Regions from separate parts of the Ruegeria sp. YKSF131 genome, predicted to be linked through region 1. Evidence: riboswitches for the same ligand, from Rfam matches in the RefSeq annotation. Region 1 holds a riboswitch; each other region holds the start of a gene.
What was found. A riboswitch is a leader RNA that binds a small molecule or an ion and turns the genes downstream of it on or off. The one in region 1 is predicted to bind cobalamin.

Region 1 (7,391 bases):
CTCGGGCAAAGGCATCGGAACCTCACCATGTCCCGAAAACAGTCCAAGCGCTCCGCCCATGCCTGTTTCGAAGATGTGCCAGCCAAAGCCTGCCGCCCAAAAACCTCCGCTGAGTGTGGTGAACCGTCGCTGACGCGCAATATGCGCCGCCTGATCCAGGGCGGCATTTCCGTCATCCCAAGGTTTGGCGTTCATACCGGTGCAGGCAACCAGCAGCATGACGTCTTCGTCAGAAAGCTTGGCAGCACTTTCAAGAAGCGTCATTCGACTGTTGATGACATCAAAAGCGAGATGCTCTTCACCACCAACTTTCGGGCCGATAACCCGGTTCAGGATCACAACCTCTTCGGCGCAATCGAGGCCAGAGACCTGAAAGCTTCTACCGCCGTCAGGAATTGGACCGGCGGGGGCGATGGCGCCACACCCGCCACTACTGCATGCGTGGTGACCATGTTTGTTTTCGTGGCCATGGTCGTGGCTATGGGTATCGGATGACATGATCGGACCTCAAGAATCTCTATGGTCCTTTGTAAGTAGTTCCTACAGTAACTAGAGCTTCAATACCTTTCTGAATTTTTTAGCATCCGGGTTCCTTGCGCGTGATACCGACACTCCATTCCTTCTTGCGGGCTGGTCGCGTGGATGCAATCTAGTCGCAGAGGACGCAAAAAATTCTGGAACAGGTCAATGCAGAAACGGATCGCAATTACCATCACGTTAGTCTCGATTACTGCCGGTTGCTCAGCCCAGTTCACTGGGGCCAAAAGCAAAGCACTTGAACCAGGCAACGTGCCAGATTCAGTCGTTGCGCTGGCAGGGCCGGGGCAGGATCTGGCCACGGCACGCCTTTTGCCAGAAGACAATTGCTTCTGGTATGAGCACAGCGGACCTGTCGAGACGACATTGGTACCATTGCGCGCGACGAATGGCGCTCCGATCTGCGCCGCGCGAGACGCCTGATAAAAAAGAGGGCGACGACGTCCACCTACGCTGCCCAAAATTTATGAGCGGGCTGTGACGCTATCTTCGGCCGAGTATAAATATGCGGTCGAGCCGATTCTTACATGTGGGTAGAGATCATTGATATGGGCCATGATCATTCTAACACATCCAGAACTTGCGCGACCACCGATGCTTCTAGGCTGAGGCGTGCCGTGAATTCTGAGATATGTATCTCGATTTCCAACGTATAGATAAAGGGCTCGAGAGCCGAGAGCATTACTTGGCCCGGGTTCCATACCATCCCGAAATTCCGCGTATTCGGGGTTGCGCTCGATCATTGAAGCCGTTGGCGTCCAATGTGGCCACTCGACCTTGCGCCGGATAGCATAGGTTCCGGGCTCGTAAAGGTTCCCTCGCGCGATCGCAACGCCATAGCGCATTGCGGTCCCGCCTTCCTCGATATGGTAAAGATAGCGCGCGACCGCATCGACATGGATGTCACCAGGAACCAAACCATCATTTGCTACGACACGTCGTGGTAAAAAACGGTCATGAACGCCCCATGGATTTGAGGTCGCTGGATCGTAATCAAATGGCGTGACCTGGCTGTCCCAATAGGTCTTTTGCGACGAGGTTGGCCATGTTTTGGCGATCAATGGACTGGCCGCAGACGCGGAAAACAGCGCAGTGGTTGATTGAATGAAATAGCGCCTTGTCAGCATAGATCTCAGCCTGGTTCACAAGTTCAATGTATTTGCATCGCATTTTCACGATCAAATTCGAGTCTTAAAGCCTCTAGCAGCTAGAGCTTCAAGAGGTTTCAGGTAACGCTTAGTTTATCCAGTCGATCAGGTGCGCGGTGGCGTGAACTCTGATTTGATCGAGTTTGCTTTGGACTGGGTCAAAAAAGCAATGGAAAGAACCGAAATGCCCATTGTAGTTGCTTCATGTTTTCGGTTTCCGACGATGCAAGCCAAAGGAACAAGACGGGAATTCGGCGCGGCTTTGCAACAGCTTATCTGTCCTTGGATACAGAGCGGCAAAAACCCGCGCGCACGCTGTACTTGCCGCTTAGACCCGCTGAATCCGCGTAGTTGTCTTCTCAGCCAGGAATGTCAATCAGGAGTCATCGCCGTCAGGCTGCACGGTCACTTTGGCCTCCACGGGCACACCCTCAACCATCAGAGGGCTGTGGCTGTTGCCATTGAGAGAAACTTTTACTTCAACATCGCCATCGGGGAGCGACGGAAGGTGTAACCAATTGGCATAAAGGCGGCCCAGCTTTTCGCCGTTGATATAAACATGCGCGTGACCTTCGCCTGGAACGTCAGCCGTGGAGGCATTTTCCGGAGCAAAGCGAAAGTTCTGCGGTGTCACACGCAGATTCCAGCCCGCCATAGGATCCTTAATCATCTGGATCGCCACACTGGGGGCGTCGCTGTCGGCAGGCAGATTAGTGGCAGCGGAGTGGTCGTGCGCTGCCATCTCCATGTTGCCGCCGTGTTGGGCCGGGTCAGTATGGTCATGGCTCTCAAAGGTGCTACCGCTGCTGGCGGCAATCACAAAGCCAGCACCGCCGCCAAAGACAAGTCCGATGGCAAAGAGAGCAAGAGAACGGGACATCTTGTCATCCTCAATAAAAAAAACCCGCCGGTGTAACCAGCGGGGTAGCAATGGAGGAGCGCGATCAGACTGCAGCGCCTGCGCGCTTGCCTTCTGTCTGCCAGAAGTGGCCGGTGAAACTGCCTAAGAGTGCCCAGGCGGCCATGCCGATGCCGAAGGCCCGGGCAGCAAAAAGCGCCCCGATCTCGGTCGGAACCGGCCCAGAGAAACTCTCAGGCTCAGGGGCCCCGATAATATGCGGTACCATTAGCAGCACGGCCGCAATCAGGTAGCTTACCAGGTTACCTCCAAAGGCAATCAGCCACATGGCTACGCCGGCTGCGGCAACGGTGACCGTCCACCAGATCTGACGCACTCCCACATCTGCTGCCGCTACGCCGGGAACTTCTGGAGCCAGTGACAAGCCAGGAGCAAAGTGGAAGGCGACAAAGCCCGCAAGACCCCAAAGCAGGCCGGTGCGGCCGTTGATCTCATGCCCCTGACGTTCGGCTACTGACATCAGCGCCGCCAGGACTAGCGCATAGCCGGTGTAGGTAAGCATGGTGAAGATAATGCTGAGACCATCGCGCATCGGCTCGGCGAACATGCCGGGCAGGTCGGGATGCGCAGTTACGGGATCAGCGCCAAAATGCACCAGGTCGCCGCCCTCATAGAGCTCGGCGTGAAGTAGCACTGGCTGCACGAAATACAACTGCAGAAGGGCGGCAATCAGCCCCGCTGCTGCACCAGCGAACAAGCCGCTGGTCAGAATACGACTGAACATTGTTTTAGTGGCAGGGGAAGCCAGTTGCGTGGCGCACATCATGAGCCGCGTCATGCAGGCCAGAAGCCTGAACATGGCCAGTCACGGTAATGATCCCTAGACCCAGAACCACGGCGAATACTGCAGGCAGAAAGGATGCGCCAGCGGCGGATGCCTTGATCGTTTTTGTCGTCATTTTAATCCTCCTCGCCGTCACACCCGACGGCATATGTTGTGTCCATCCTACGGCCGGTCTCCTGACTCGCAGGTCACAGCAGACTTCCCCCTTCCCAGCGCCATTACGCCAGTGGTATTGGAAGGCCGCTCGCCGCTCACAGTCGCGGGGGCGGTCAAGGCTTCAGTGCGGTAGTTTGGTGCACCGTCCTCATTCCCGTTTCAGTCCCAGTGCGTAGGCACCTTTGGACACCGTAGAAGCCTTTATTGTTCCATAGTGCTTTGTTCCGTCAAGTACGAAAGCGACATCATAGTATTCTGCAGCGGTCAATCTTAGGTAATGGCAGGCTTGGTTTAGATTTTAGCCGTTCAGTGCAGAAGGCTAAGTCGAAAAACACAAACTGTAAGCTGAAAACTCGACACCGGAGCTTTGGTCGGCAAGTTGCATGTTGGCTATCTTTTTTGTGCCGGTATACGTGCAATCGCCTTGAAACGTAGCTTACCTAGCTTCCTGGCGTCAGCGAAGTCGCCGTCAGTACTGTCCTCATACATCCGCATGAAGATCATTATGTCCGGAAGATCGACAACCGTAACCTCACCGAAAAGATAGGCGGTCTTGCCGCTTTGTCGCACCGCCAACGTCTGTGGTCGGTGACAACCGGACATGCAATCCACTTGCTGCAACTCGGCTTGCACCCCCGATGCCTCCAGCGTTGCGGCTAATTGATCATAAAGGGTGGAATCCGCGTCGCGGCAGGTTCTGCAAAGCGTGAGGTTAGGTAGGCACATGCGTCAGGCTGATCCTTGATCGAGAACTTCCATCTGAGATTTCATATTTGCTGGTCGGTTGTTAGCTCAGTTTCAATACGTGTTTTGACTCTAAGTCTGGAAAAGAGTCCATACTCAGGCAGGAAGGACACATGAGCCCTAGCCCTCGAAAACTTTGCAAATACACCGAGTGCGAGACGGGGATTTGGCAGGGCGAAGAAGCAACCATCAGACGAAAAAATTTTTAAGTTTCTACGTGAGACTGAGCTGAAGCAGGTGGTAGGCGATGAAGTGGAAACAGCTCACGCGAAACATCTTTGTTCTTCAATAATCTGAAACAGCATTGCCTCCGGGATCGGCTCGCCATGACACGCCTATTTTCAGGTCCGCGCGCACCGCGCCTCCCAAGGCGAATTCCGAGACGCGACAGGTTCTTGTTGCGCGTAACTAGGTTCGTTCTATCGTCAATTACAGTCTAGATCCGGGACATATAGCGGGGTTCGTGCTTGATGGTTACCTTTCGGTTACCACGACCGATCATGGGACTGAATGCGTAGCGACAACCGACGACATTCAAAAGGAAGTACGCTGATGCGAAACGCCTCGGCATTAACAACTTTTCTGTCTGCGTCACTACAACCGAGGATCGCCCATGCCGCCATCGGTTCTCGCCGCAACCCGGTGTGATGGGTGTTGTGATAACGGCATATCTCCGGGTGCAGCCAGTCTTCGAACTCCTCCAATGTCATCGACGCAGTGCCGGAGCCGTCGCATTTCCCCTTATCCTTGGGGGATAATTGCGTTCTTCCCTAAAGTAGATGAACGGCCTCCATGGTCGTCCTAATCAGGCGTTCGATATCTTCGCCGTAACGCGCTCGACCCGGTGGCCTTTACTTGACGGAGATACTCCAATCTGAGCGGGTCAAATGGAAGGTTTCGCTGCGGAAACGCGCCCATTGTCTACGTGTATGGCTTGCGGAATCCCAACAGTAGGCCAATACGACACCTCCGAGATATCTGGCGCGCGGATCGAATTCGTTCACACGCAATGGTGCAAACACAAGCAGATGGACGAGTCGGACTGAGCATCGAAACTCAACTATGCGCCCAGAACAATGCAGGTCGTGACATCAATTGCGAGAGGCAACCAATGTCTACCCAATGGTTTAGCCGCTAGAAACCTGTACCCAACGATCAGGGTGAATCGGGTCCTGTATTCGTAGGAAAAGATACCTTGTTTCCTTCCACGTTTTGATCCTGTTGGTAACATTGTCCAGAACCAAATCGCCTTCACTCGAGCGATAGACTAGAACAGCATGGCCATTGCGATTGGTGTCCAAGACGGTCGCGATTAGTAGCTTCGTAGGATCCACACCGTTCTGCACAAGTTCAAACTTCTTTTGCAAAGCGAAGTCTTCGCAATCTCCTGACCCTTGCGTCGGCAGTGTCCAGTATTCCTTTGTCCCGTATTGGCTTTGATCCGAAACGGCACGGATTCTCCGATTGACGCGCGTGTTGATCGTTTTAACGATCTGATTTTCTTGTGCCACGGACAGACCAGAACTACGAGCGCTCGCGCACGCCCAAGAGTAATCTTTGCATAGTGTTTTGGCACCGGATGGCGCTTCAATCTTTCTGTCAAGACCGATCGAGGGAAGCTCAGAGGCTTGTAATGTAGCGGCAGACACAAAAAAGCTGCATATAAAACAGATCATTGGGAGATAACCCAGCAGGTTTTTCGATAACATTCTCTGAACTAACGTGGGATTTGTCATATCTGCCTTCTCCATGCTCGTTCCTCGAAGGTATCCAAACTTCCGGGGCCAATGTATTTTATTCCAAGCCTTCATGTGCCTTGAGGCATTGCAACTGCTTCTTAGCCTCTAGGGGTAAAGCGGCAAAAATTTGCAGATTCTTTGGTATTTCTTCCTTAGTTGACAGCATCAGAGCATCCACGCCATCACCAGTCCGGCATAGCTAACAGCGCGAACTAGAGGGTAAGCTGATCGCAATTCTCTCATTCAACAAAAATACAACACAGATCGGCCGTCATCGCTTAAGGTTACGAAATACTGGGACAATGAAGCCGCTCCTCCCCAAACTGAGACAGGCAGTTTCGGTTTTTCCGGGCGCTGCAATTAGTGACCGCTAATGACATCTTTGACGACAGGCTCGTTGAGCAACGCCGTTAGCAGGGGGCATGCTGCTCCTTCAGTACAGGTCTGCACAAGTTCTACCAATGCTTGCTCCAGCCGTTGGAGAGCGGCGATCTTTGACCTGACCTTGTCGAGATGTTTTGTTGCGACGTCTTCGGCGTCACGACAGGCTTGCTCCGGCGCTTTGGACAATTCGCGAAGTGCGCATGCATCCTGAATAGTGAAGCCAAGATCGCGGCAGCGTTTGATGAATCTGAGCTCGGATATTTCCCGTTCCGTGTAAGCGCGGCGCCCCGAGGCGGTTCGACCGGTTTTCTCGACTATGCCTTCCCGTTCGTAGTAGCGGATCGTCTCGACCGACAGGCCGGTCAATCTCGCCACTTCGCCAATCGCAATCATGTGATGACCTTTCCCTTGAACCTGTAGCCACTACAGGATGCATATTGTCGGTCATGATGTCGAATTTCGCAAACCGCACGAAGCAAAAATCGAGGAAGCCGAACCGGCTTCCGCTCAGGATCGTCAAAGTCGGAGAAAGCAGACTATGAGCAAGTTTGTAGGGGCGAGTTTTCTTGGATCGTTTACCGCATTTGGCGTTGCGACCTGCTGCATCTTGCCGATGGCCTTGATTTTACTTGGCTTGGGAGGGGGCTGGCTGGCCGTATTTGGCAAGATTGCCGCCGCGAGTTATTACGTGCTCGGCGGTTCGACGGCCCTGCTGTTTCTCTCTGGCATCGTCGCGTACCGCCATGGTTCACTCGACCGCCTCAAATGGTGGCTGACAGGCAGTTTTGCGTTAACGACCATCGCTTGGGTTATCGTACTCAACGAAATCCGAATAAATGATTTCCTGATAACCTTAATGTGACGCCATGAGTGAAGAACGCCCGAACCTTGTCAGCACGATCATCTGCCCGGAATGTGGACATTCAAGACCTGAAACGATGCCAACAGATGCGTGCCAGTGGTTCTACGAATGCACATCT
Region 2 (7,391 bases), on a different contig from region 1:
CTCAGAACGGTAGCTTGATGTCCTTCGGCAGGCCCATGCTTTCGGTCAGCTTGCCCATTTCTTCCTGTGAACGTTCGGCAGCTTTAGCCTGAGCGTCCTTGATGGCGGCCAGGATCAGGTCTTCGACCACTTCCTTGTCGTCGCCGTTGAATATCGACGGATCGATGTCCAGCCCCTTGAGTTCACCCTTGGCTGTGGCCGTTGCCTTGACCAGCCCCGCACCGGATTCGCCGACAACCATCATGTTGTTCAGCTCTTCCTGCATTTCGGTCATCTTGGTTTGCAGGTCTTGTGCGGATTTCATCATCTTGGCCATGTCGCCCAGTCCGCCAAGCCCGCCGAGTCCTTTCAGCATCAGTCGTCTCCTGTGTTTCTGTTTGGTTCTAAATACGGACCGCAGGCAGGCGGCACAAGAGGTCTCCCGCCTGTCCTGATCAGAGCGTCGCCGACCGATCAGTCATGCGCCTGCATTCCCACCCTCAGTTGTATCGTGGAGGGGCGTGAGTATGCCGGTTTCTTGAAACTTGGACCCACAAGCTTAGGGCTAATCCTCTTCGAAGGGGTCCCATTCATCTTCGACTTCGGGAAGGGCCTCAGTCTCAACCTTGGCGGCACGCTGTTCAGGTGTTTCGATCCTTATGATCCTCGCCTTGGGGAACTGCGTCAGCACGGCCTGAACCAGCGGGTGTTCTTCGGCCTCGGCTTTCAGGGCCAGTTCGGCCCGGTCCCGCACTTCCGCGATGGTCGCGGCATCCCCGTCCGAGACAATGGAGACGGCCCACCGATTGCCAGTCCAGCGTTGCAGGGCAGAGCCCAATCGCGACGCCAGATCCGACGGTGCCTGAGGCGTCGGGGTGAATTCGATCCGGCCGGGCTGGTACGACACAAGGCGCATGCCGCTTTCCACCTCGACAAGCAGTTTCACATCGCGGTTTGTGCGGATCAGTTCCACCACATGCCCGAAGGTTGGATAGCGGGCCAGGGCCGTCTGGGCATCCTGCGCCAGCGCGGCAACCGGTGCGCCACCCGCGCCGCGCGGGGGCGATGCATAGGCAGGCGGCGGGGTCGCGTTGGATTGCGTTGCCACCGGGGCCTGCCGGGACATTGACATGCCCCCGCCCGGCCCGCCGGGTGGCGAAGGTGGGGCGTCTTGCAGCCGTTTGATCAGCTCTTCGGGGCTGGGCAAATCGGCGACATGCGTCAGTCGGATAACAGCCATTTCGGCGGCCATCATCGCGTTGGGCGCGGCAGAGACTTCCTCCAGCGCCTGCAGCAGCATTTGCCACATCCGGGTCAGAACCCGCATCGGCAAGGCCTCGGCCATGTGCTGGCCCCGTGTGCGTTCGTCGGGGGAAACCGTCGGGTCCTGGGCCGCGTCAGGTGTGATCTTTACGACGGACACCCAATGCGTGATTTCGGCCAGATCGCGCAGCACGGCCAGAGGGTCCGCGCCTTCCGCATATTGTCCGCTCAGTTCAGTGAGCGCCCCTGCCGCGTCACCGCGCAGGATCATGTCCATCAGGTCCAGAACACGACCACGATCCGCCAGACCCAGCATCGCACGGACCTGATCGGCGGTCGTCTCGCCAGCCCCGTGTGAAATCGCCTGATCCAGCAGTGAGGTCGCGTCCCGGGCCGACCCTTCTGCAGCGCGGGTGATCAGCGCCAGCGCATCGTCGGCGATCTGCGCGCTCTCGGCCCCGGCGATCTTGCGCAGCAGGCCGATCATGTCTTCGGGCTCGATCCGGCGCAGGTCAAAGCGCTGACACCGCGACAGAACCGTGACCGGCACTTTGCGAATCTCGGTGGTCGCGAAGATGAATTTCACATGTGCGGGCGGTTCCTCGAGCGTCTTGAGCAGCGCGTTGAATGCGCTGGTCGAGAGCATGTGAACCTCGTCGACGATGTAGATCTTGTAGCGCGCGCTGGCTGCGCGATAGCGGACACTGTCGATGATCTCGCGGATATCGCTGACGCCGGTACGGCTGGCGGCATCCATTTCCATCACATCGACATGGCGGCCTTCCATGATCGCGATGCAATGCTCGCACTGACCGCAAGGCTCTGTTGTCGGCCCTCCGGTTCCATCCGGTCCGATACAGTTCATGCCCTTGGCGATGATCCGTGCCGTGGTGGTTTTACCCGTTCCGCGAATGCCGGTCATGACAAAGGCCTGCGCAATCCGGTCGGCTTCAAAAGCGTTTTTCAGGGTGCGCACCATGGCATCCTGACCCACCAGGTCGGCAAAGGTTTCCGGGCGGTATTTGCGGGCGAGAACCTGATAGGCGGGGCTGGGCGTGTCTGTCATGTCTACTCGCTCGGATTCGGTGCTTCGGCACAGCGTAGTGGCGGCGGCAGTCCGCGTCCACTGTGGGGCGTGATGATTTTTTGTTTCAGAAACGGGCTGGTTTCCAACTAAACTGGTCCAGCGGATTTAATGGCTCATTTCTTAAAGAGTACCTTGGGGGAGGACGCACTTCATGTCGCAGCTGGTCATTTTTGCTCTGCAGGTCGGAGGCGGAACGCTTGCCCTTACTTCAATGCCCGGGCGTGGCGGGGATTACGTCGGCGATCTGGATATGATTGCGGCGTGGAAACCGGGCCTTGTGATTTCAATGACGACGGATGTTGAAATGCTTCAGGATGGCGCGCAGCACTTTGGCAGCGACATCCAAAGCCGTGCCAGCCGGTGGGTTCACCTGCCGATCGAAGATTTTGGAGCACCGACGCAGGCGGTTCAGAAGGCCTGGCCAGAGGTCAGCGCCACGGCCCGACATGCGCTGTCGGGCGGTGGCCGGGTTCTTGTGCATTGCCGTGGGGGGTGCGGCAGATCCGGGATGATTGTTCTGCGACTGATGGTTGAATGCGGTGAACGCGCCAGCGACGCACTGGACCGCCTGCGGGCCGTGCGCCCCTGCGCTGTCGAAACCGATGCGCAGCTGGCCTGGGCGTCCCGGATCACCCCGGCACAGGTGGAAGTGGGATCAAGCTGACAGCTGCTGGGGTGCGTAGCCGGTTTTCCGAGGCCGGATCGTTGAAACCTCGATCATGGCGCAAGGCGGGTTCGCGACAATGCCCGAGGGCAGCGTGCTGAATGTAGGTCCGAAGATCAAATCGGCATAGGCATCAAGGTCCCGAATTGCCGTATCAGGGTGCGCCCCGCAGAAAACGCGAACGCTGTCGGATCGCGCTCGGATCGTTGCCATGCACCCTTCCGCGCAATGTGATAGCGCGCTGCTGCCTTCAAATTCGAAATCCTCGCTGGTGGCCGAAACCGCCTGCGCCATGGCTTCGGAAATCGAGCGGGCCAGTCGCGCCAAAGCCGGGCAGGTTTTGCCCGTCCGCTGGCACACTGTTGCGCTGTATTCGTGTGACTTTGTCTTCCAGATCATCCTGCGCCCTCCGCGCGTGGTGGGCTGGAATATTGGGGCAGGTGGGACAGCATTTCGCCGTCAGGACCTGCCCGGACACCCCGCCCGAGTTTCGGTTTCAGTTCCGATGGCAGGTCTCCTGACTTGCGGGTCATTGCTCTGCCGACCTTCCCAGCCCATAGGCCAGTGGTATTTCGGCATTGCTTAACGCTTACAGTTGCGGGGGCAGTCGCGGACTTGGTTGATGCCTGCGTGACCAGACAAACCGCACCGTGTTCCCTTTTCATCCCGACCTCTTGTGGGGGCCGGAAACCATCACACAACCGCTAGCGTCTGATCGCGTTCCGAGTCAAGCCGATCTTTAGGCCGGACGTTTGGTCATGCTGGATGCGGTTTACGTTCCGGCCTAGTGTCGTCAGCATCGAAGGCAGGCAAACCGATTGTTTCAGCGAAAGCCGGGAATCATGTTGGATACGGAACAGACGGTGTTGATCGAAGATTTCCGCTTTCCGTCAGGGTCCGTGACCTTGTCGGCGCGGTTGCATCGGCCAGTGGGTGAGCCGGAAACCGTTGTCGTGCTGAACAGTGCCACAGGCGTGCCGCGTGACTATTATCAACACTTCGCGCGATGGCTGGCTACCGAGCGGGGGATAGCTTGCCTGACCTATGACTATCGGGACTACGGGCTTTCTTTGGTCGGTCGCCTGAAAGACGCAACTGCAACAATGGCGGATTGGGCATTGATCGACATGCCAGCGGCACGGGCCGAATTGCGCAGGCGATTTCCTAAGGCGCAGCACTGGACCATTGGCCATTCGGTCGGTGCGATGCTGGGGCCGGTGCAGCCGGATATCAACCAGATCGACCGTATGATCTGTGTGTGTTCGGGGCTGGTGACTTTGAAAGATCACCCATGGCCCTATCGGGGGTTGGCGGGGCTGTTTTGGTATGGCCATGCACCGCTGATGGTGCGGGCGCTTGGCTATCTGCCTGGCAAAGCAATCGGGTTTGGCTCGGACCTGCCAGCCTCGGTATACTGGCAATGGCGCAAATGGTGCACAGCTCCTCTTAGCTACGTTCCCGAGATCGGGCAGAATTTGCCTGATGCGCATTGGGGCAGTTCTGGAACAGCTGTGGATCTGTTCACGTTCGAAGACGACCAGATGGTTCCGCCCGAGGCGGTTTGGCGCCTTGCCGATCTGTATGGCCCCGGGGCCAGACGCCACCTTCTGAAGCCTGCCGAATTTGGGCTGCCGGAGATTGGTCACATAGGCGCATTTGCCCGGCGCAATGCAGCGGTCTGGCCGCGCCTGATCGCCTGATCAGACGCGACGCAGGTTTTCCATAACACCTTGCAGCTATGGCCGTTTGCGAAGCTTCTTGTCCTGCATGACACCGCGGACCATCTTGCCGAACGCCTTGTCCCGCGCCCGCGATTGCGCAACGGTTTCCGAGTTTCGCTGATCTTCGCGCCGCAGCTTGCGCCAACGGTCCAGCCGCGCCGGATCAAGAACGCCCTTGCCTATTGCGTTCTGCACGGCACAGCCGGGCTCGGTCTCGTGCTGACAATCCGAAAAGCGGCAGCTTTGGCCAAGCTCTGTGATGTCCGAGAACACGTTGTCGATCCCGTCCTGAGCGTCCAACAAACGCAATGCGCGCATTCCCGGCGTGTCAATCAGCCAGCCACCGTTACCCATCCGGTGCAACGCGCGCACCGTTGTCGTGTGCCTGCCCCGTGCGTCGTCTTCGCGAATTCCAGAGGTGGCGAGGTTTTGATCCGTCATGGCGTTGCTGAGCGTCGTTTTACCCACGCCCGACGACCCGACCAGCGCGCCGGTCTGGCCTTTGGGGCACCATGCCAGAACCTTTTCGATATCTGCCGGGTCCAGCGCATTGATCGCCAGTACCGACAAAAAAGGGTCCAGAGATTGCACTTGTCCCGAGAAACTGCCGGGGTCATCCGACTGGTCAGCTTTCGTCAGGACAACGACAGGATAACATCCGGCCTGATGTGCCAGCGCCAGATAACGTTCCAGCCGGGGCAGGTTGAAATCGGCGTTGCACGAGCTGACGATGAACAACACATCGACATTGGCTGCTATCAGTTGTGTTGCGGCACCTGTACCGGCAGCCCTGCGTTGCAGCAGGCTGCGCCGGTCCAGAATGTGACGCACGCGGTTTTCGGCGTCGGCAAGGACCCAATCCCCAACGGCATATGAACCGGTCGGATTATCCGGTGTCAGCAAAGGGATATCACCATCCGGGCTCAGCCCGATCAGACGGTCCCGATGTACCGATGCGATACGAAAGGGCGTGTCAGAAGGAAAAACCGCATGCTGCGCGGCAAAGTAAGAGGACCATCCCAGGTCCGAAAGCGTATAAGACATTTATCTGCCTGTTTTCAGAAACAGCAATGCCAACGGATGGCAAGCGCGCATCCGCAGGTCGTGTGTTCAGGCAGTCCGGTGATTCCGGTGAATCAGAACCAGTCTGCCCGAAGGGTTTTCACTACAATCATAAAGCCCTCCTGTGGCTGTGGTTCACGAAGTGAGAGGTTGGACATCGACCCAAGCGGGGCTCGTTGTGGCTGCTTCCTTCCGGACCTGACCAGGTTGGCGAGGCGCTCGCCCGCGCCAACCTCTCGAGTCCGGATATAGGGAAGGCAACGGGAAAAGACAACCCGTCAGAGCGTCAGGCGGATGCGTTCAAATCCCCTGCCATCCGAGCCCAGCAACACGGGATCGAACCTGCGCAACTCATCCAAATATTTCGGGGCGCCCGGACCTGTTCGAAGAATTGTTGTCACGCCCCGCTGCGGCATCAGCGAGAACGGGTAGGGCTGCGTGACGATCGGATCGGGCGGAAGGTGCTGCGCCAGGTAATCCCGCACAAGGTCCTTGATGCTCAGCGGTGGCAGGCTGATGAACTCAGACGTTGTCGCATGCGGGAAATGCCCGCCTCCGCTGGCGCGGTAATTGTTCAGCGCCATAACGAACATCTGCTCCGGTCGTACGGGGCGGCCTGCATATGTCAGATCGCTGATCCGCCTGTGGTCTGGATGGATCATTTTCCCCTGCGCATCGTATCGAGGCGGCTGAGTGGGGTCGATCTGATAAGACAGTCCAAACACGATGTCGAAATTGTACCCGGCCCGTTCAGGGTTGATCAGTTCGGGCTCGGAACCGGGCTTTAACTGGTTGAATACGCTGGCCGACATCTCCAACCAGTCCAGCAGATGCGCGCCGCTGATCCGGATTGCGCGCAGCTCGTTGGGAAACACATGCAGATCCGCGACATGGCGCAAACATATTTCTCCGGCGGGTACCTCGGTATAATGGCGGGGGCCTGAGCGCCCGCCGGATTTGGCAGGCGAAACAACCGACAGAATCGGCAGATCCGCCAGGTCTGTTCCCTGCAAAAGCGGGCGCAGTGCGGCGGCTTGCGCCGCAGCTACAAGGTTCAGCCCGCGATCCGGCGCACAGCAACTGAAATAGCTGTGCAATGTATCCGGGATATGTGCCACCGGTGCCGCAACGGATTGACGGGTCATACGATGCGCCACCTCACACAAGCCCGCAATTTCACGGTCTTCCCCGACGGCTGTGCCGTTGCTGATAACCGGGCGCAGTTCGACGCGGCTATCCCGGATTCGCACTTTGCCGTCCAGCCCGGCGGTCACGGCCAAATCGATAACCCCCAGGTAAGAGCCCGCTGATCCCGGCATGACAATGGGCGTTCCATGTACCAGCCCCGTCAGGTGATCGACCATCGGGGTATTGGCGTGGCTCTCTCCTGGAAGTGTCAGGTGGGTGTGCCCGGCCACAATGGCATCGATGCCTTTGATCGCGGCCAGAGGGATCACGGCGTTTTCCATCCCGGCTACCGGCTCGCTGCCCCCAAGGCCGGAATGAGCAAGCACCACGATGATATCACACCCCTCGTCGCGCAATGTCTGCGTCAGGGATTTAGCCGCAAGCAGGATATCCTCGACGACGATATCGTCATCCAGATTATGCGCCT
Region 3 (7,391 bases), on a different contig from region 1:
TTCGCTTTTTGTTCACTTTTTGTCAGGAGGTGTTTTGCACCCATAAGCCGTTGTTTTTGCTTACGCTCTTTCTGGATTGCAAATCCGTGTACACCGGTTCGATTCCGGTACTCGCCTCCAACAACATCCAAATCGCTGACTTAACCCCGCAGTACACGCGTGCGACGCTCGGTATTTCAAGACGTTCAAGGCCCGCGATTCTGTCGAATTGCGGGCCAGATATGGCGTGTTTTTCGGAACTCCTGCCTACCCCTGTTCGTTCAAGGGGCGCGATTTTGTCTGGTATGTGCTTTACGTTCAGGCGCGCCCTTGTGGCACAACCTCGTATCCCGGCTCCTCCGGCTCATCATCCGTCATTTCGGCAGGGAAGCCCGGGGCGGTGATATCCAGGCCGGTTGCCTCTTCCAGCCGCTTGATAATATTTGGTGAAAGCTCGCGTTCGCCATAGCGTGCGATACCATCGTTAAAGATGTTGATCATCACCGGGTTTATTTCCAGCGGCACCCCGGCGCGGTCGGCGACCTCCTGAAACAGACCGATATCCTTCTTCACCAGATCCATGGTGAAGGAAATATCGCGCGACCCGTTCAAGATGACCTGACTTTCGGTTTCGTGCACGAAGGACGTGCCGGACGAGATTTTGATCGCCTCATAGGTCGTGTTCAGATCCATCCCCGCAGCCTTTGCCGTAACCAGTGCTTCGGCGCAGGTGATCAGGTTGGCGGTGGCAAGATAATTGGTCATCACTTTCAGCACCGAGGCCGAGCCCAGTTCGCCGGTGTGCAAAACCCGACGACCCATTGTCGTCAGGAACGGCAGAATTCGTTCAAACGTTTCCCGGTCACAGCCCGCAAAGATCGAGATATTGCCCGTCGCGGCACGGTGGCACCCGCCAGAAACCGGGCAATCGACGGCCGCACCGCCGCGCGATATGACTTCGGCTCCCAGGCGTTTGACTTCGGCCTCGTCCGTGGTCGACATCTCCATCCAGATCTTGCCGGGGCCCACTTCGGGCAACATCTCCTGCATCACTGCATCCGATGCTGCCGGAGACGGCAGACAGGTGATCACCGCATCGCAATCGCGCATCAACTGGGCGGGCCCCTCAGCCGCCTTTGCACCTTTGGCGACAAACTCGGCCACCAGATCCGCGTTCAGGTCATGCACAGTCAGATCAATGCCGTTGCGCAAAAGGGATCCCGAAAGCTTGCCGCCTACGTTACCCAGACCGATAAATCCCACTTTCATATGACGCATCTCCAAGTTCGTCGTTTTCCCGTCATGCGACCACATACCGAACACATTCTTCATGCCGCCGAACGACGCCTACAGGTCGCTTTTTTCTCCTTGGCTTATTTGTTGCGCGCGAACCGCTTGACAAGCGGGTCAGCGGTGCCGCATGTCCCTGTCGTTGGTGTCGGCGACAGCCGATGAAAAGGGAATGCGTCAACGGTTCATCCGCCAAACGCAGCCGCCCCCGCGACCGTGACCGGAGAGGATGCCCAATGCCACTGGCCTGTGCCGGGAAGGCGGGACATCCGACAGAGCGACCGCTCTGGCATCCGCAAGCCGGGAGACCTGCCAACACCCGAAGTTGAAACCGGGCGGGGTGTTCCGGTGTCGGGTCCATGTGCAGACGTGGTGCCCGCATGAAACCCCGTCCCCCGCGAAGAGGATTTGGGGGGATGAGAGACATGAGCGAGAACGCACCGGTAGAGCTACTGGTCTGCACGACTTGCCGCCGGGGTCTGCCCGTCGAGGATGACGCTGAGCGACCCGGCACATTGTTGCACAAGGCCCTGGAACAGGCTGTCCTGCCGGATGGCATCATTCTGAAACCGGTCGAATGCCTTTCGAACTGCGATCAGGGCTGTTCCATCGTGCTTCGGGGCGGGCCGGATCGCTGGACCTTTGTTTACGAGAATCTGAACGAAATCGATCACGTCGATGTCATCATCGATGGCGCGACTAAGTATCTGGCCACAGGCGATGGTCTGGTGAAATGGCGCGACCGTCCTGAACATTTCCGCAAAAACTGCGCCTCGCGCATTCCCCCGATTGGAGCCTGAGATCATGTCGAACCTTGAAAAACTCCCCGTCACTGTGATCACCGGCTTTCTGGGCTCGGGCAAAACCACGCTGGTGCGCCATCTGATGCAGAACCCGCAGGGCAAGCGCCTTGCGATTGTTGTTAACGAGTTTGGCGATGTGGGTGTTGATGGCGACATCCTGAAGTCCTGCGCGATTCCGGAATGCCCTGCGGAAAACATCATGGAACTGGCAAACGGCTGCATCTGCTGCACCGTGGCCGACGATTTCATCCCGACCATCGAGGCGCTGATGGCGCTGGAACCGCGCCCGGATCACATTTTGATCGAAACATCCGGCCTTGCACTGCCCAAACCGCTGCTGAAAGCGTTTGATTGGCCTGATATCCGTTCGAAAATTACCGTTGATGGCGTTATTGCGCTGGCCGATGCCGAGGCCGTGGCCGCCGGTCGCTTTGCTCCGAACGTTGAAGCGGTGGATGCCCAACGGCTGGCTGATGACTCGATCGACCACGAAACACCCTTGTCCGAGGTGTTCGAGGATCAGATCTCGTGCGCGGATATCATCCTGCTGACCAAGCCCGATCTGGCAGGTCCCGAAGGTGTCGCGAAAGCTAAACAGATCATCGCCGCTGAGGCGCCGCGCCCGCTTCCCGTCGTCGAGGTTGCCGAGGGTGTCGTCGACGTACGCGTCGTGCTTGGCCTTGAGGCTGCCGCCGAAAATGACATGGACGCGCGCCCGTCACATCACGATGGCCATCACGATCATGAGCATGACGATTTCGAAAGCATCATCGTCGAGTTGCCGGAACAGACCGACCCGGCGGAACTGGTTGCCAGGATTGAACGTCTGGCAACTGAGCTGAATATCCTGCGCGTCAAAGGCTATGCCGCCGTCACTGGCAAACCGATGCGCCTGCTGGTTCAGGCTGTCGGCGCACGGGTTCGTCACCAATACGACCGCCCGTGGGAGCCCGGTGAAGAGCGCCGCTCGCGCCTGGTCGTCATTGCCGAACATGACGACATCAAAGAGGCTGAGATCCGTGATATCCTAGTGGGTGTGACCGAGGTTGCCGAGTAAGTCATGCACGTCGTCTTTCGCGAAAGCCACGGGCTCGAGGAAACCGAGACCCCAACCGATCTGGGCCAAAGCCCAGCCGATCTGGTTGTGCTGTCCTTTTCCGACAGTGACCTGGGCGCTTTCGCGGCGGGCTGGCATCGCGGCGGCGGACCTGAGGGGCGGATGCCAACCTTGCGACTGGCCAATCTTGCAGCATTGAAACACCCACTGTCCGTCGACACCTATGTTGAACAGACACTTGAAGGCGCAAAGGGCATCCTGATCCGTCTGATCGGTGGCGTGCCCTATTGGTCTTACGGGTTGCAACAGGTTCTGGCACTGGCACAGGCCAAAGGCATCGCGCTGGCCGTTTTACCGGCGGATGGGCGCGAAGACACTCGGTTGGATGAGTATTCGACCCTGCCCCTCTCGACCCTGCGGCGGCTGGCACATCTTTGTGATACCGGCGGAGAAGTCGCCGCGCAGGCCGCATTGGCCCAGATGGCGTTAGCAGCAGGGCTTTATGCCGGCCCGGTGATGGGCGCGAAAACCGTGCCCGAATGCGGTGCGTGGTGCCCGGAACAAGGTGTCATCCCGGTGGATTCCGCGTTCGAGAACGATGCTAAACGCATTCTCGTAACCTTCTACCGCGCTTATCTGACATCAGCAGACACAGCCCCGGTCGCGGCCCTGATCCGCAGCTTGCGCGCCCGCGGGCTCCAGGCGGTGGGTTTGTTCGCCCCGTCGCTCAAGGCCCCGGCCGCTGCCAACTGGCTCAGGGAACAGGTCGTTGCCCTGAGACCATCGGCCATCATCAACGCCACTTCATTCTCGGGAAAGGGCGCGTCTGGCACGTCGCCTTTGGACGCGGCGGATGTGCCGGTGTTTCAGGTCGCCCTCGCCACCTCGCGACGCAAGGCTTGGGCCGAGGCCGAACGCGGCCTGTCGCCTGCCGACCTCGCCATGCATGTGGTATTACCCGAAGTGGACGGGCGAATATCAGCAGGCATTGCCTCCTTCAAAGAGCCGGGCAAGCGCGATCCGCATCTGGAATACTCGCGTTTTGCGCATCGGGCCGAGCCGGACCGGATCGAGGCGATCATCGACCGGGTATCGGGCTGGCTCGCCCTGAATGACAAACCCAAGGCAGACCAGATCCCCGCGTTGGTACTGTCCACATATCCAGGCAAAGACTGGCAGATGGCCCATGCGGTCGGTCTCGACGCGTTGGCCTCAGCCGAAGCGATGCTGTCTGATCTTCACGGTGAAGGCTACGACATCACGGCTGCCGAACCGATTGCCGACACACTCTTGGACGCCCGGGTATCGTGGCCGCTTGAGGATTATCTGAGTGCACTCGCTGAATTGCCCGAGACCCTGCGCACCGATCTGCACACCGTATGGGGCGATCCCGAGCAAGACCCAATTTTCGCTCATGACGCGTTTCACTTCACGGCTTTGCGACGCGGCAAGGCACTGGTCGCACTGCAACCAGAACGCGGAACACCCGAGCTGCGCGATGACGACTATCACGACCTTTCGCGCACCCCGCGCCATAGCTATGTCGCCTTCTATTTGTGGCTGCGCAAAGGTCTTGGAGCGGATGCGCTGATCCATATCGGTGCGCATGGCACGCTGGAATGGCTGCCCGGCAAATCAGTCGCCCTATCGGCAAACTGTTGGCCCGAGGCACTGATCCGTGACCTGCCGGTGATCTACCCGTTCATCGTCAACGACCCGGGCGAGGCCGCGCAGGCCAAACGCCGGATCGGCGCGGTGACCCTGGGCCACATCCCGCCTCCCATGAAAGAAAGCGGAACGCCTGACCGGATGGTGCGGCTGGAAGCCCTGCTGGACGAATTTTCAAACGCGGACGGTCTTGACCCCAGACGCCGCGACCGGCTGCAGGAAGATATCCGGGAAGAAGCACAGGCCATTGGACTGGAGAACGATCTGGGTCTGGATCAGGCCACCAGCACCGCCGAAGCAATCACGCGCATTGACCGCTTTGTCTGCGATATCAAAGAAAGTCAGTTCGGCGACGGGCTGCACGTCTATGGGCGTGTACCGGACGTGACCGGCAGTTTCGACCCAGCCCCATCCGCCCATGCCGAACGCAAGGCCCTGATCAATGCGCTGGCCGGCAAGAGGATCGAGGCTGGCCCGTCCGGCTCGCCCTATCGGGGCCGCTTTGACGTGCTGCCGACCGGGCGAAACCTTTACACCACCGATCCGCGATCTGTGCCCACCCGCGCAGCTTACACGCAAGGCGTGAAACTGGCCGAGGAACTGGTACGGCGGCACTTGCAGGAGGAAGGTGATTACCCGAAAGGGCTGATTGTCGATCTGTGGGGATCGGCCACCATGCGCACTGCGGGCGAAGAATTCGCCATGGCCCTGCACCTGCTGGGTGTAAAGCCGGTTTGGGACAAGGGATCCGAGCGGGTTTCGGGTATCGAAGTTTTACCCATCACCGACCTGAGCCGCCCGCGTCTGGACGTCACCCTGCGGGTTTCGGGCTTGTTTCGCGATGTGTTCCCCACATTGTCAGCCCTTTATGGTCAGGCGGTTCGGGCTTTGTCAGAGCGTGATGAAGCGACCGACTGGAACCCCTATGCCGGTCACGCCCCGGCTACGCGGGTGTTTGGCCCGGCACCCGGCAGTTACGGCCTGAACATGACCCATCTGTCCGAGACCTATACGGACGAGGCGCGCGCCCAAGCCGGGGAGGCATGGCTTGAGGCCAGCTCGTACGCGCTGGAAGGTGAACACATCGCGCAGGACAAAGCGGGAATCACGGATCGTGTCGCCAATGCCGACAGTTTTGTTCACCTCCAGGATCTGACGGAAACTGACCTGCTGCTGGCCAACGACTATGCCACGCATGAAGCCGGTTTTGCCGCCGCCAAAAAGGTCGCTGGGGGCACCGCTCAGCTTTACCATCTGGACAACACCAACCCAGATAATCCGCGCGCCCGGACTCTGCCGGAAGAAATCAGCCGCGTCGTTCATGCCCGCGCTGCCAACCCCGGCTGGATTGCGGGGATGCAGCGCCATGGTTTTCGCGGCGCCGCCGAGATTGCTGCGACGCTGGATCACATGGCCTCTTTCGCGCATCTGTCCGGCACTGTCGCTCCGCATCTGTTTGATCTCTATCACGAAGCCACATTGGGTAATGAGGCCGTTGATACCTTTCTACAAGAGACCAACCCGAAGGCCCATCAGGCCATGCAAGACAGGTTCCGTGCATTGCTGGAAGCGGGGCTTTGGAACACGCGCCGGAATTCGATCCGGGCCGATTTGGAGGGTTTGAGATGAGTGCACCTATCGTTCAAGGCTGGTGTCCCGGCGCGCATCGCCCGATGATGTCAGGCGACGGGCTGGTCGTGCGGGTCCGTCCGCGTCTGGCGCGACTGAATGCCAGGCAGGCTATTGGCTTGTGCGAACTGGCTGAACAGTTCGGCAACGGCACCATTGACCTGACCAATCGTGCCAACCTGCAGCTGCGCGGCGTGGATGAGCGCGACCACCAGCCGTTGCTTGTGGAGCTTGCGGCGCTGGACTTGCTTGATGCGGAACCCGGCATCGAAGTACGCCGCAATATTCTGGTCACTCCGCTCTATCAGGCGGGCGATTTGACCGCGCGGCTGACGCAGGAATTGATCGATCGACTGGCGGAACTGCCTGCTCTGCCCGCTAAGTTCGGTTTTGCCATAGATACAGGCCCGACGCGCCTGTTGGCCTCGGATTCCGCAGATATTCGTCTGGAACTGGGTGCTGACGGTCTGATCCTGCGCGCCGACGGCTGCAAAACCGGGCGGTGTGTGGCCGAAGGCGACGCCATCGACCACGTGATCGCGCTGGCCCGTTGGTTTGCCCAGACCTATACGGCCGAGACACGCCGCATGGCGCGGGTCGCCTACGCGCTGCCACAGGATTGGCAGGGATTTGCCCCCGGTCCTATCGGTGAAAAACTGCAACCCGGCCCCTGTGAACTGGGTTCTCTCTACGGCGCGGCATTCGGCTCGCTGCCTGCGCGCAAGCTTTGTGAACTGGTTGAAGCCAGCGGCGCTTCTGCCCTGCGTGTCACCCCGTGGCGGCTGATCCTGCTGGAAGGCGGGGCGGCGATACCCTCCCCGGATTTCGTCATGGACGGAGCCGATCCGATGATGACAACCGACGCCTGCCCCGGCGCGCCGTTCTGCCCGCAAGCGCAGGTGGAAACCCGCGACATCGCCCGTGCATTGGCTCGGCGCATTCACGGTCGTCTGCATGTCTCGGGC
Region 4 (7,391 bases), on a different contig from region 1:
GCCTGAAGGAACTGCAAGCCCAGCTTGCGCTTGAAACGCAATCGGTTGCTGCGGGGCGAGACAAGGCCATCGACACGGCAACGGATCTGACGAAAGAACTGGTTGGAAAGGCCACAGAACTTGCGGGTAAAGGTCAGGAAATCGCTGCCGCCCGCAAAGAGGAAGAGGCCAAGAAAGCCGCCGCTGACAAAAAGGCGTTCGATGCCAGCAACGCCGCCAAGATCAAGGGGTTTGAGGATGTCGCCAAGAACGCCTCGGGTGTCGCCGCATTGATTGGCGGACAGGCAGACGGCAACCGGGCAGCCTTTACGCAAAACCTGTTCAAGGATTTCCCCGGCGGGGCTGCGGCTTTGGCCAACCCGTCCAACACACTGCTTCTGGCCAAGCTTTTCGGGGCCTTTACTAAGGCGAACGCGGATGCCGATGACGGCAGCGCGACCAAGGCTGGCAGCCAGTCGGTGCTGGATTTCCTCAATGGCCTGAACGCCCCTGCGGAGGACGACAATGAGTGACACGAGCACAAATGTGACGGACAAACCGGGAATTGATGAAAGCCTTGCCGAGGCGATCATCAACATTCTTGAAACGACCAACTCTCCGGCGATCCAGCGCGCCCGTGAGGTGATTGCCCATAGGCTGGCCATTGCGGGCGATATTGCCCCTTCGCGCATCCCTGCGCCGCGCAACATCACCGAGATCGGCGGCTATATCAATCTGCTGAGCGAGTATGGTGAGGCCGAACAGCGCGCTCGCATGATCGCGGCCGCTTTGGGTATCGCGGGACCGCAGATTTCGCTGCCGCAACCGGGTGCCGTTCCGCCGATGTCTTTCATCACCCGCGACGGTGCAAGGCCCGTTGGTCCGCAGCAGGCCAGTTTCCCGCTGAGCTATACGATCCGCAGTGATTTCGTTCCGGCCTTCGACAATGCGTTGCAGGAGATCGCGATACGTGGCGGTGCGGTGCCGATCCTGACACCTGTCAGGGTCCTTCCGGCCGCCGGATCAGGCCCCGTGACCGACGGCATCGCACAGCTGGCTTTGATCGGTCGAACCCTCAGCCTGGCACCGACCGCGGCGCTGCATGCCGTGGCCACCGACCCCCTGTCGCTCAGCCGTCCGACTGCTGGCGGCGGGTTCGAGGTTCTGGCACGGGTCATCAACGCCGCCGCCCCGATTGCCGGGACCATCGCGGCGGCAGACTGGACAAGCTGGGAATGCGATGCTGCTGCCTGTTCCGAGGTTGACAGCAACGATGCGCGCTTTGCCCTTTCACCGATCCTGAATGCGGCCGGTTGGCACCAGGCGGCTGATCCCGGCAATCCCACCAGCCTGTCCGATCCCGGCAGCTGGGCCGCGTGGCAAAACATCACCGGGCTTGTACCCGGCGTCACGCGGTTCGCGGATGAGCTGCAATTGCTGTACCCTGCCGAGATGCTCATCACCTCGCCGGTCTTCAATCAATTGGACAATGTCTGGACGGGAAGCGCATTCGCCGCGCCATAGGACCCCCTCTGCATCCGCAACAAAGTGATTTGGCGGCACTTGGCTTTTGGAGTTACGCTTGAACAGGAGGGGTGCCATGCGAAACCCGGAACGTTTCGAAAAATTCTACTTTGCCAAAGTTGGCATGGGCGAAGCCTGCGGTTGCGCCGAGCGCATCATCGACGTTTTCGAGTTCAACCGAAAAGGTGGCGCGCAGTCGAAACACCCGGTGAAACAGGACCGTCGCAGACGCCTATCGTTTCGCGCATGGGCAGTCAGATATGGGCTTATGAGCCGAAAGCGGAACAGCTGAACACGTATTGGTCCTGTCAGACAGCAACCAGTTTTCCGTCTCGCAAATCCAGCGCATCCGGTGCCAGTTCGGCGCGGAAGGCCGGGGAATGGCTGACAAGAAGGATCGCTTGCGGCAATGCCCGGAGGATTTCCAGCAGCCGGGCCTTGTTCCGTGGGTCCAGCGCGTTGGTGGGTTCATCAAGCAGCAGAACCTCGGGCTCCATCGCCAGAACGGTCGCCAGCGTAACCAGCCGTTTTTCACCCCCTGACAAATTGTGGGTGATGCGGTTCTTCAGATGCATCAGGTCCAGATCACCCAACACGCTTTCAACGATGGCAAGTGCTTCGTCGCGTGTTCTGCCCAGGTTGAGCGGGCCAAAGGCGATATCCTCGGCGACGGTCGGGCAGAACAACTGATCATCCGCATCCTGAAACACAAGGCCCACCCGGCGGCGCACGTCGTGAAAATCAGCCTCATGCACCCTTTGCTGACCAAAGATCCTGACCGTGCCGGACTGTGCGCGCTGCAAGCCAAGCGTAATGCGCAGCAAGGTCGATTTTCCTGCCCCGTTCGGGCCCGTCAGCGACAGGCGTTGACCAGCGGACAGGCTGAGGCTGGCACCGTCAAGAACGGGTGGCTGACCGGCGTAGGCAAAGCGGATTTCTTCAAGCGCAATCAGTGTCATGCCAAATCCAGTATGATCAGACCCGCGCAAAGAGCACCAAGACCTGCGGCAAAAACGATGTCCCTTCGGGTCAGGGTAAAGTCCTGAAGCAACAGCATACGGCCTGAAAAACCCCGGCATCTCATCGCATCAAGAATGCGTTCGGATCTTTCGATCGCGCGCACCAGCATCATGCCCACGAGATAGCCAAAGCTGCGATAGGTGTGCCAGTTTGTTGCCGGGCGAAAGCCGCGCACTTTCATGGCCGCGCGCAGGCGCAGGTATTCTTCCCGCAGAACCTCGATATATCGGATGGTGAACATCAAAAGGTGAACCAGCTTTTCGGGGCAGCGCAGGCGGTGCAGGGCGTGGCCAAGCGTGACCGGCTCCATCGTGCCGACCAGCACCATAAGGGACAGGATGACCGCGTTGGCCGTCAAGGCGATCTCGACCGCTTTCCAGAAGCCCTGCCAGCTTGCGGGAAACCCCCAGAGCGTAAACATCGGGTCGCCGGGCATGGAGAATGGCAACAACACCAGCATGAACAGGATGAACCCGTCCATCATGGCCATGCGTTTCAATGTCTTCCGCCAGGGCAGACGCGACGCGGCAAGAAGCGAAAGGGACACCGCCAGAGCCGCGCACAGCGCTGTCAGCGAGGACACCGCCACTGTCACCACCGCGAAGACAACCGCCATAACGATCCGCATCCTAGGATCAAGCGGGTTGATCGCGCCGCGCCGCTGCGCGCCCGCTTTGACCAGCGTGCTTTCCTGTTGTCCCAGAACATGCGCCATCAGGCCGCCAGCTTGCGGCGTGCCGCAAAGTAAAAGCCCAGACCAAACAGACCGACGATATATCCGATCCCACCCAGAACAGTTTGCAGATCATTTTGTTCGCGGTAAGCCGCGATCTCGCGTCGTAGCGGGCGCAGCTCATCACGAACAGCCCTGGCAATGACCTGTTGTTGTTCATCGCTGAGCACCGCCGCTGTCTGGGCAGGTGCGTTTGTTGGCGGGGTATCAGGTTCCGCTTCAACGCCCATGATCCGGGCGACATCCGCAGCGGGCATGGTAACCTCGGCCACATGCCCGGCACCAAGGATTGCAAAGAAAGTATGGGCCACCGGCGCGTTTGGCGTGTAGATAAAGAACCCGTCTGCATCTGTTACGATACGGCCCAGCTCGGCTCCGTCCGGGCCGTTGACGATGACCTCGGTATCGCTTGCCATGTCGCCGTTGGAAAAGCCGATTTCGCCTTCGATGGCGTCACCGGATTCAAACACTCCGGCTATGACCTTATGCGCCAAGGCAGGTAGGGGTGCACAGCACAGCGCCAGAATGATTGCCAGATACCTCATGCGACCGCTCGTTTGACAAACAGCTCGGGCTTGACCTTGCGCGCCAGCAAAACCGCGAACCCGGTCAGGATCGCCTCAATCGCCATGACAGGAATATGTGCAAAGAAAACAAGCTTGGCCGCAGGCAGGAAGGCATCCCCGGACAAGGCCAGTGAAAACGCAACCATGCCGGTTGTGGCGGCAATGGCAAAGGCACCGCCAACCCCGCCCCATATCGCACCTTGCAGAGGTGAGCCGTGGGCGATCAGGCGGCTAAAGATCAGTCCGGCCAGAACCGCGGGCAACGCGATGTTCAGGGTGTTGATCCCCAATACCGTCAACCCGCCAAAGCCAAAGAAGACGGCTTGCAGCAAAAGCCCGACGAACAGGGCCGGGAATGCGGCCCACCCCAGCAAAAGCCCGGCCATACCGTTGAGGATCAGGTGCACCGACGACGGACCAATAGGAACATGGATCAGCGATGCCACGAAAAAGCTGGCTGACAGCACCCCCGCAGTGGGGATGCGATCAAGATCCAGCGACCTGAGGCCCATGGCAATTCCACCCGCCGCAGCGACGGCGCCGCCGATCACAACCGGGTTGGACAAGGCTCCGTCAACGATATGCATCTACGGTTACTCCAAATCCCAGGCGCGGATCCAGATGACCGCGTCCTGGCTGAGTTCTTTGCCATTGTGTTCGGTCACGGGACCGGCGCCGAGCGCTGCAAAACCCCAATATCCGGCTTTTGGAACGCCGAATGTGAAATACCCGTTATCATCCGAAGTTGCGACCAATGCACCACCCGGCAACGGCGAGACGGTCGGGGCCGAAGCAGCCGTGCTTTCCATGTCCGGTTCTGCGGCCATGTACTCGATCTCGATCTCGGCACCCGCAACCGGTTGGCCTTCTGCCATAACCCGACCCGTAAAGGTCGAACCCGCGATGATGTTGGTCGGTTTGTTGAGCGGGATGATCTCAACCGGCAAGCCCACCGGGTTCATCCAGTCGGTCGGCAATTCGTTGCGGTTCATGAATGCCTTGGCGATCTGCTGGATATAGATATCCTCAGACCCCTCGTAATAGGGCTGGGGAACTGTCACCAGCACATAGTCGCCCGACCGTTTGACGGGAACATAACCCTTGAATGCCGCGCCTTCGTTTTCGCCGCCGGTGAAACGCACGGGTTCCAGAGTGTCCAGCAGGTCGGTTTTCTGACCGTTGTGGATCACGTAGAATTCCTGCGGCTTGTCCAGATCCATGACATGCCCGTTCGAGAACGGATGCCAGAAGATCAGCTTGACCGGAACATTCCCCGGTGCGTCGATCATGGTGTCAGAGGTGTATTCCAGCAGGAAATGCGCATTTGCCATCGCTGGAAGCGCCATCGCCACAGCGGCTGCAGAAAGCAGCTTGGTCATCAATAGTCGTCCTTGTCCCTTCGTACCAACCCCGGTACGAGATGCGTTTTGACTGCGGGGACGTCCAAGCCGAGCTGCTTTTTCAAGCATCCTGCTCCGACGCACATCCCGTCGCCGATTAGGAGTGCCCTTGTCAAAGGCACATGTCCGGCAGGTATCCTGACTTGCGGGTCAAAGCGTTGGGCTGGCCTTCCCGGATTAACTCCAGTGGCACTTCAGCCCTGCTCGCCGCTTACAGTTGCGGGTGCAGTTGCGGAATTGGGCCAAAGCCCGCACCGCATTCCCTATTGATTCCAGAGCACGCCCCGGAACCGGACATGCCGAGCGGCTTGCCAGACTTCTTCAGCATCCGTCAACGATCAATTGCGCTGGCTGTCAAAAAGTTCAGCGGGCAATGCCCTTTTTCCGGTTGATCCGCTTTGGATACAGGTCGGGGTTTTTCGGGGATGAACCTACCCTTCGAGCAGGTATCTTTCCGACAATGGCAAACTGGCCGCCCCCAATGACCGGGCATCCGGGCCCGCCGCCCCTGCCAGCACCAAGGGCCGTTCAAGCCCGGTCAGGTTCATATGGGATAGTTTGAGCTCAACCCTTTCCACCAGCCGCGCCTTGATATCAGCAGGCATCCAGCCATCAATCTTGATACATTCGAAATCGATCAGGCTGCAAGAAGAGACGATGGCATGGGCGATTCCGTGCGCCGCCTGGTTCAGCCAATTCTCAAGGAGGGTTTCCGGTACGTCCCAATGCCGTGTCGTTTCCCAGATTGAACCGGCTGTTGCGGCATTTCCACCAACCGCACGCTCCAGCACATAAAGACTGGCGACATCTATCAACGGTTTCACTCCGCCCACTTCGTCCGGCACAGGCAATGGGCCAAGCGCACCGGCATTTCCCCGCCCCGGAAAGATGGAGCCGTTCAGAACCACCCCGCCCCCGATGAAGAAGCCGACATAGAAATACAGGAAATCTCGTGGGCCTTCCGCCGGGCCAAACACCAGCTCGGCACCGCAGGCGGCCGTTGCGTCGTTTTGCAGGAAAACCGGCACGTCATAGCTAGCGGCCAACGCGCCTTTCAGGTCCGCGTCACGCCACGGATCCATTTTTTCCTGAGGAACCTGCAATGTTTGTGCCCAGTCCCAAAGGTAGAACGGCATGGCAATCCCAAGGCCCGCGATTCTGCTGCGCGCCTCGTGCGACATTGACGCCATCACTTTGTCGAGGCTTTCTGTGGAAAAGCTCAATGTCGCCTCGGGCGTCGGAAAATCATAGGTCCGCCGTTCGCGGTGCCTGACGTTGCCAAGGAAATCCGTCAGCACCAGTTCGGTACTGCGCCGCCCGACTTTGAGCCCAAAGAAATACGCGCCGTCCGGGTTCAGGCGCATGGGAACCGATGGCTGTCCGACTTTTCCCCGGATCGGTTCGCCCCGCAACAGCAACCCATCGTTCTCCAACTGGCGCATGATGACCGAGACCGTCTGCGCCGACAGGCCGGTCATGCGCGCGATTTCAGATTTTGCGAGGGCCTGATGGCGCCGGACCAGTGACAGGACAAGCCGTTCATTTCGGGCCCGCATTCCACTTTGGTTGGTGCCGCGCATGTCTGGCTCGCGTACGCCAGTGGTATTGCCCTGAGAGTTCATTGCAGACACGGCCATCCCCTTCATGACGACAATGTTGGAACCCTTCCTTTCTGTCAATAATAAATAAGAGTGATTTATTTATTGACTCGAAATTCGAATCTTGTGATGGTTTTTATGTGAGATCGGGCCGGTTTTCGCCCGATCAAACGTATGCCCGGAAGGGCATTGGGAAAACTGGGAGGACTACCGATGAAACTTGCGAAACTTGCAGGCGCCACGGCGCTGGCGGTTACGGCCATGGCAAGCAGTGCAATGGCCGAAGGTGAAACCGTTTGCCTGATCACCAAGACGGATACCAACCCTTTCTTTGTTAAAATGAGAGAGGGTGCCACAGCTAAAGCCGAAGAGCTTGGCATGACGCTGAAAGCCTTTGCCGGCAAAGTCGACGGAGACCACGAAACTCAGGTTCAGGCCATTGAAACCTGCATTCTGGATGGCGCAAAGGGTATCCTGCTGACCGCGTCGGATACGTCGTCCATCGTTCCGGCGGTGCAGCAGGCCCGCGATGCCGGGCTGCTGGTGATTGCGCTGGACACCCCACTTGAGC

Region 2: it holds a riboswitch for cobalamin, as region 1 does, so the genes downstream of both, AC2FLZ_RS10665 (hypothetical protein) here and AC2FLZ_RS11100 (CbtB domain-containing protein) in region 1, are expected to answer to the same signal.
Region 3: it holds a riboswitch for cobalamin, as region 1 does, so the genes downstream of both, AC2FLZ_RS17280 (DUF1636 family protein) here and AC2FLZ_RS11100 (CbtB domain-containing protein) in region 1, are expected to answer to the same signal.
Region 4: it holds a riboswitch for cobalamin, as region 1 does, so the genes downstream of both, AC2FLZ_RS17070 (DUF4198 domain-containing protein) here and AC2FLZ_RS11100 (CbtB domain-containing protein) in region 1, are expected to answer to the same signal.

What each region holds. Positions count from the first base shown of each region.
Region 1 is NZ_JBXWQZ010000025.1:32,232-39,622, forward strand. It holds gene AC2FLZ_RS11075 (heavy metal translocating P-type ATPase) at 1-498, opposite strand, end outside; gene AC2FLZ_RS11080 (hypothetical protein) at 688-960, shown strand; gene AC2FLZ_RS11085 (L,D-transpeptidase) at 1,002-1,664, opposite strand; gene AC2FLZ_RS11090 (hypothetical protein) at 2,062-2,565, opposite strand; gene AC2FLZ_RS11095 (CbtA family protein) at 2,630-3,328, opposite strand; gene AC2FLZ_RS11100 (CbtB domain-containing protein) at 3,333-3,503, opposite strand; cobalamin riboswitch at 3,538-3,753, opposite strand; gene AC2FLZ_RS11105 (DUF1636 family protein) at 3,935-4,270, opposite strand; gene AC2FLZ_RS11110 (transglutaminase-like cysteine peptidase) at 5,416-6,039, opposite strand; gene AC2FLZ_RS11115 (MerR family transcriptional regulator) at 6,388-6,804, opposite strand; gene AC2FLZ_RS11120 (hypothetical protein) at 6,842-7,273, shown strand; gene AC2FLZ_RS11125 (GDCCVxC domain-containing (seleno)protein) at 7,278-7,391, shown strand, end outside.
Region 2 is NZ_JBXWQZ010000024.1:7,096-14,486, forward strand. It holds gene AC2FLZ_RS10650 (YbaB/EbfC family nucleoid-associated protein) at 2-355, opposite strand; gene AC2FLZ_RS10655 (DNA polymerase III subunit gamma/tau) at 545-2,308, opposite strand; gene AC2FLZ_RS10660 (protein-tyrosine phosphatase family protein) at 2,481-2,993, shown strand; gene AC2FLZ_RS10665 (hypothetical protein) at 2,985-3,392, opposite strand; cobalamin riboswitch at 3,484-3,702, opposite strand; gene AC2FLZ_RS10670 (alpha/beta hydrolase family protein) at 3,836-4,693, shown strand; gene rsgA (ribosome small subunit-dependent GTPase A) at 4,730-5,758, opposite strand; RNA gene ffs (signal recognition particle sRNA small type) at 5,917-6,015, opposite strand; gene AC2FLZ_RS10685 (bifunctional 2',3'-cyclic-nucleotide 2'-phosphodiesterase/3'-nucleotidase) at 6,055-7,391, opposite strand, start outside.
Region 3 is NZ_JBXWQZ010000057.1:1-7,391, forward strand. It holds gene AC2FLZ_RS17275 (NAD(P)-dependent oxidoreductase) at 298-1,293, opposite strand; cobalamin riboswitch at 1,396-1,600, shown strand; gene AC2FLZ_RS17280 (DUF1636 family protein) at 1,695-2,069, shown strand; gene cobW (cobalamin biosynthesis protein CobW) at 2,074-3,129, shown strand; gene cobN (cobaltochelatase subunit CobN) at 3,133-6,426, shown strand; gene AC2FLZ_RS17295 (ferredoxin-like domain-containing protein) at 6,423-7,391, shown strand, end outside.
Region 4 is NZ_JBXWQZ010000055.1:14,323-21,713, reverse strand. It holds gene AC2FLZ_RS17105 (hypothetical protein) at 1-512, shown strand, start outside; gene AC2FLZ_RS17100 (hypothetical protein) at 505-1,503, shown strand; gene AC2FLZ_RS17095 (hypothetical protein) at 1,580-1,795, shown strand; gene AC2FLZ_RS17090 (energy-coupling factor ABC transporter ATP-binding protein) at 1,812-2,462, opposite strand; gene cbiQ (cobalt ECF transporter T component CbiQ) at 2,459-3,238, opposite strand; gene AC2FLZ_RS17080 (NikL family nickel/cobalt ECF transporter subunit) at 3,238-3,801, opposite strand; gene cbiM (cobalt transporter CbiM) at 3,798-4,409, opposite strand; gene AC2FLZ_RS17070 (DUF4198 domain-containing protein) at 4,416-5,201, opposite strand; cobalamin riboswitch at 5,334-5,532, opposite strand; gene AC2FLZ_RS17065 (ROK family transcriptional regulator) at 5,654-6,844, opposite strand; gene AC2FLZ_RS17060 (sugar ABC transporter substrate-binding protein) at 7,034-7,391, shown strand, end outside.